DNA from 2 places in the Desulfotomaculum sp. 1211_IL3151 genome. Region 1 is predicted to be linked to the other one. Evidence: riboswitches for the same ligand, from Rfam matches in the RefSeq annotation. Region 1 holds a riboswitch; the other holds the start of a gene.
What was found. Region 1 has a riboswitch for cobalamin ahead of metE (5-methyltetrahydropteroyltriglutamate--homocysteine S-methyltransferase). Riboswitches for the same ligand answer to the same signal wherever they lie in the genome.
Positions count from the first base shown of each region.

Region 2: it holds a riboswitch for cobalamin, as region 1 does, so the genes downstream of both, V6C11_RS07625 (S-layer homology domain-containing protein) here and metE (5-methyltetrahydropteroyltriglutamate--homocysteine S-methyltransferase) in region 1, are expected to answer to the same signal.

Region 1 is NZ_JBAIYV010000010.1:65,167-68,316, reverse strand. Features, by position in the region: gene metE (5-methyltetrahydropteroyltriglutamate--homocysteine S-methyltransferase) at 1-1,363, opposite strand, end outside; cobalamin riboswitch at 1,404-1,537, opposite strand; gene V6C11_RS01640 (PRC-barrel domain-containing protein) at 1,738-2,748, opposite strand; gene V6C11_RS01635 (50S ribosomal protein L25) at 2,863-3,150, shown strand, end outside.
Region 2 is NZ_JBAIYV010000031.1:20,021-23,170, reverse strand. Features, by position in the region: gene V6C11_RS07625 (S-layer homology domain-containing protein) at 1-1,726, opposite strand, end outside; cobalamin riboswitch at 1,884-2,073, opposite strand; gene V6C11_RS07620 (DUF6125 family protein) at 2,098-2,850, opposite strand; gene V6C11_RS07615 (M24 family metallopeptidase) at 2,866-3,150, opposite strand, start outside.

The sequences.
Region 1 (3,150 bases):
TGTTATTTTTGAAATCCCGTCTCAGCTTCCTAATCTCATTGGTTTGAGGAAAACTTCCAATGGTTGTTGTCGGAAGCAGAGGCAGATTGAGTATTCTCCGCTGAATGTCATTCCTGTCGTTAAAAGAGCCGACTCGTTCCTTTTTTTCAATGCAACAAACTCTCCCTCGAACCAAGGGGTTTATTGCTTTAGGCGATTGTTGTTTTGTTATAAATATACGTTGATTATCTTTTAAAATGGATGGGTGGTTCTCAGAATCCCTTTCAATAAAAAATAACTTGGCAAGATCCGATAGTTCTTCAAGTTTTTCCCGGGCAAAACTCAGCCATGACTTAATTTCTTTGTCTAGCTGGTTCTCATGTTCCAAAGAATAAGGAACATGTAATAGAGAACAGGTGGTGGAAGGGATGATATCTTCCCTTTTTACATGTTTTTCTATGTTTTTAAGTAAAGTCAAGGTACTTCGATAGTCATTTCTCCAAATATTTCTTCCGTCGACAATGCCTGCAATTAGTTTTTTACCGTTCAGACAATTAAGAATTTTTAGATTTTCCGGTCCGTATAGAAAATCCAGTCCGATACCATAAATCGGAATATCAAACAGTGTTTTTACAGCTTCCACCGCATGATCAAAATAAGTCATGACGATCAGTCTAAGCCTGCTATCCACGTTGGCTAATTCTTTATAGGATAAGTAAAACAGTTCAAGGGTTCTTTTGTCCAGATCCTTTACGACGATTGGTTCGTCAAATTGAATGTATACTTCATCATCAAGAAAAGCCATTTTCTTAAGCAGAGAAACGTAACAAGGCAAAATTCTTTGGAGTAGTTCCAAAGTATCCGGATTACGATCAACACGTTTGGAAAGAGATAAAAAGGTTATGGGTCCGATCAAATTAATTTTTGTGCGGATGCCGTATTCTTTTGCTTCTAAATACTCATTGATTATTTTATCTGCATTTAATGAGAAGTCCATGGTATCGGAAAGTTCCGGGACAATGTAGTGATAATTGGTATTAAACCACTTCGTCATTTCCAGCGCCACAGCGTTACTCGTTCCGCGGGCCATAGCAAAATAAAGCTCTTGTTCGTTGTGGATGGTACGAAATCTTTCCGGTATTGCATTTAACATCATTGCTGTATCGAGCATGTTATCATACAAACTAAAATCATTGCTGCTAATAAAAGAGATACCAGCCTCTTTTTGATATAACCAGTGTCTTCGACGTAATTTTCTTGTCCGATCGGCAATCTCTGCAAAACCGATTTTTTGATCCCAATAATGTTCAAGGGCTTTTTTCAGTTCTCTCTGTTCTCCGATTCTCGGAAAACCGACTACATAAGTGGCTGCTCCTGTGTACAAAGTAATTCCTCCTTTTTTGTTTGCGCGACAAAAAATTAGCAAATTACCATGGTACTCGGACTCCGGACTTGCCAAAACAGCCTTCCGTTACCGTAGCGCGACTGCGTCCGATTCTCACGGACTTCCCCATTTGCGGTAATTTGATTAATAATTATAGAGTATCCCACAATGTTTGTCTATACATTGATAGTATGCTGCCTTCGAATAAATTCACCTGCCTTGGGCTAAAGAAAGGTGTCTGAGCTTCAGTTTTGTGCTGAAGATCAGACACCTTTTCGTGTTAGCTGTCAGCCCGTAACCTTTTAGGCCCAAGGCTCATGGCCCAGGGGCCTAATTAGCCTTGCAACTATCAAATACAGCAATAAAGCGGAGGACTATTCTTTTTTAATCTCTGTATTTTCTTCTGGTACGATGGGCTCCCCGATCGCTTCTTGTTCATCCTCGCTTTCGTCCTCGCTGGGATTTTCTTCGCGGGGTAAAGCACCGGGGGGTAATTCATGGATTTCAACGAGATCTTCTATCTGTTCAACACGGGTTAATTCCTCGGTCTGGCGTGGTAGTGAGCCTGGTGGTAAATCTTGAATAACAACCTCGTCATGGATAACCTCTTGGCGGTTTAAGGCTTCTTCCTCTGATCTTAGGGTGCCTGCCGGCAAATCATGAATGACAACATCGTCTTCGATGGGGTCGTCTTTACTTTTTCTCTTAACCCGTTCACGTAGCGTTTCTCCGAGATCTTTCGTTTTGCTTTCAATTTCCTCCACCTTTTTGCTGCTTATTTCTTTCGTTAACGTACTAATTTCCTTGGTTTTTTGTACCGTGCTTTCCCAGATATGATTTGTACTGTCTTTGAGCTGTTTAACGGTTTCGTGTAAACCGCCATCAACTTTAACCAAGTTTTCTAAGGCATCCACGGACGTTACGACTAATTCTTTACCAATGGTCTTAACAAAGGCAATTTCCATAAAGGATTTACCTTTAAATAGGCTGTTTAAAAAGTTGCCGCTAATCTCCAGGCCAACGATTTGACCACTTATTTCATCAACATAAAACTCATCTACTTCCCCGAGATCGGAACCATTTTCTGCGATAACTTTGCTGCCGATGATGTTAATTCTTTCTTTGTAAAGCTTTAAAATGTCTGGCAGGCTGGTACCCTTTTCAACGATTGCTCCTTGATCAATGGTGATGGCATCGGCACCTACGCTGCGTACTTTACCATAAGGGGCAAATTTTTGATCTTTAAACCAACCTTTTTGCTCTATAATTAGGGCGGCTATCCTTTGCTGAAACGGATCTACAACTAACCCCTTGACTGCACCCATTTCCTGGCCCTCGGCAAGACTGATGATCGGCATACCAATAAATTTTTTGCTCTTGCGCATTATTAGGCCCCCCTTTACATCAAACTCATTATATTGATCTTTATGCCCTGGAATTGTTTGATATGACCAAAAATAGGGAATAATAGGGACATATTTAGTTGGGAGGGTAATTTTATGACAGGTTCAAGGTTAAATGCAACTGTGAGAGAAACAGATACAAAATCGATTGCTAAGCAAATTAGAAAAAGCGGTGGTGTTCCCGGTGTAGTTTATGGCAAAGAAATGGGGTCCATGAGTATTTCCGTTGACGCCAAAGATTTAAAGAAAATTCTTAGTTCTGGAACCGGACGAAACACGCTTATTAATATGAGTGTAAACGGTGGCAAACAGACTGTAATGGTAAAGAGTTTACAGATGGATCCGGTGGATCGCACGATAAGGCATGTGGATTTTCAGCAAGTT
Region 2 (3,150 bases), on a different contig from region 1:
CTGAACCGGAACCGGCATACTCATCATAGGATCTTTTCAGGGCCTTTAGGGCAATCAATGTTTCAGCCGTGTTATAGGTACTATCCCAGCTATTAATAGCGATGGCAGCCCTATCCGGGTCTTGCACATCCCTAAGATAGCTCAGACCGTCCTGGATAGTCTCATTTACATCCTTTGTTGCATCAAAATAACTAAGGGCAGTCATAACCTGGGCAGTGGTGTCTGCTTCCTCCGGTGTCCATTCAGATCCCCAGGCTACCCCGGCGTCATAACCAAAAATATCTTTGTGAATCTTTTTTAAACCATCAATATAGGCAAGGGCCTTTTCTTGGTCAATGCCCTCCAGCAGGCCTGCTTTACCCAATGCATGAAGCACGGTCACATGATCATAGATACTTGTTCCAAAGCTGCCATCTGCTGCCTGTTGTTGGGCAATCGAATTCGCTAGGTCAGCTGCATCCGGTGCCTTATATTTTTTTTCATGAATTGGGGCCATGCTATCTGTGGGAGGTAAGGTCTGCTCAACTTCAACTACGTTTAAATTAATTTCGGTAACAATGTCTGAGTATACTTCATCCGTAACAGATAATTCCCTTGCAACGTTTTCGTTTAACGCAACCTCATTGTTCATTTCCTCCGTTGTTTCCTCTATGCTTGGGGTTGATTTAGCCTCAAACGTTACTTCTGTTACTTCTGCTTCAATTTCTGTCGTTACTTCTAATTTAGGTTCATCAATTGCTTCCTCGGATGTAATCTCAATTGCTGAAAATGATTCGGCCTCAACGAATGTTTCTGTTTCAATTTCTGGGGCTGCTTCTAACTCGGTTTCATTTGTTGTTTCTTCTGATATAACCTCGCTAGCCGGGGTTTCCCTCACTTCAGCGATTGTTTCTGTTTCTGTTTCAATCTCTGTGGCTTCGTCTAACTCAACATTATTTGCTGCATCCAAACCAATTGCTGCGGCCAGGGTGGGTGCTTCTGCATTGGCTGAGTATGCTTGCACTGCATCAAGGGCTGCCAATTCTTTAGCCAATTCCACCGCTGTGGCTGCTGGGTTGGCGGCAGTAACAGCGGCAGAAGCAAGCACAGCATCCCGGAGAGAGGTTCCTTGGTATATCCACCCGTCTGCTGAAAGGTCTTCGCCTGCCTTGACCAAGGCTTCGATACAGCGATAATCAAGGCTAAAACCTTGTGCATCATAGGTAATGGTACCGCTTTGATATTTCTCTTGGAAGTAATGAATGGCTTTATGAATGGCATCCTCTACCTGCTGCCTTTCTACTCCAGGCACCAGATCATTTTTAATGGATGCTAAGGCCAGTAAGGGGCCTTTCGTTCCATATTCATTGCCTAAAGGTCCAAAGCTGCCATCGTCATTCTGGGTGTTGCATATATAACTGATTAAGGTAAGATGATCCCCCAGCAAATTGGACAATTCTTTGATTTCTTGTTTTAATGTTTTGCCATTATTGGTCCATTTTTCAGACCCCAGATCCTCGCCGCCTAGGGCTAATACGTAGGCCGTATAGCCATCGATTTTTTCACCGGCCTGATATTGCTTATGTATAAATTCAATGGCTTTTTGGGATAACTGACTGGCGGTATAGGTCTTACCCGGTTCACTGGCCACTGCCAGGTTGGGAATCGTTAAAAATGTCGTATTCAAAATAAAACAAAGGGTGATTAGTATTGAAGTAATCCTTAAGCAAATTCTTTTTTTCCTCATTCCGATACTCACCTTTTTCATTCATGTAATTGCGATTTGTTTGTATCCTAGTTGGGCAAATTAAAAACCCCGGTTCTACAAATGTACCGGGGTTTTATGACGGTGCCAGGAAACAGCACATACACCATGAAGCCACCTCCTATACATCCGTAGGGATAGTGGTAACCTGGCATAGGCAGATTTCCTGGCTTCGGATCATCGGAACCCCACACCTTCCCAGGTTTTTTCCCAGTGGTATTTTGTGGGGCTCCTCCTCATTACAGTGGCGGTACCGCGTCGGCCTTGCACCGACTTCCCTTTTAAGCTTTACCTTTTCAGAGTAAAGCACCTATTCCAGCAACTAAAGTATTAAGTTAATCTAGCAAGTGGCACTAAGCTTCCTCAACTAAGATAAAACGCCAAGCACAGAACCACTCTTCAGGGTGGGCGTCCGGTGGGCAGCCGATACATTCGGTCTTAATTCTCGAATCAATGGTCCTGGCAAATGTTGCATACTCAACCAGACCGGCAGATTTACAGGGGTAATCATCTAAACCTTGGCGTTTCCGGGCAGACTGCACCCGGCAATCATTCATCTGAAAGACAATACTATTGGGACTTTCATCAATAATGGATTGTACATTGATCCTGGCATACATTCTAAACTGCAGGGCTTTCTTAAGGCCTTCCAGACCTGGTTTTTCCTCTAAGCCTAAGAAACGTTTAATTGAATCTGCCTCGAAGGGTGAAAATTTTCCCCAGCAGGAATCATTGCAGCGTTTAGCATCATTCATGCCATGTTTGAATTCAACAGCCTGGAACCACACTCCATCATTGGCCAGCCAGTTAACTGCTGTATCGTTAAGCAGGGCCAAAAGTTTTTCCCTAGGCATCGCTAAAAAGGGTTTTGGTACACCATTTTCCATTTCAAAGCCAAAGAATTTACCAAAACGCTTCATTTGAATATTAAAGCTCTTCTGGTAGGCTGCATCCAAAATCTTCAGTGCCTCAGGAAAACCCAGCTGATGCTGGACTTCATTAAACCATAAGGCATGATGAATGACAATACGATGAAACATCTCCATGGACAATTTAGCTAATTGCTCATTGCTAAGGTTTTCGTCCCACATTACTTTCTTTTCCATTATTTCCCCTCCTAATTATTTTATATAGGTAATCACATTGGGTGTCATACTTAAATAATCTGGACCATGCTCGGTCATTACAAAACTGTTTTCAATACCAATGGCGCCCTCAGCAAAGATAAATTTAGGTTCCAGGGCAAAGGTCATGCCAGGTAATATGGGGGTCTTCAACCCCTTGGCAAAGATCGGCAATTCATCCACTTCCAAACCTATACCATGCCCGATAAATTTAACCTTATCCTCCTGATAGCCCATAAAATTATCCTTTAGACCCATTTCCTCTGCCAATTTCATGGCCAA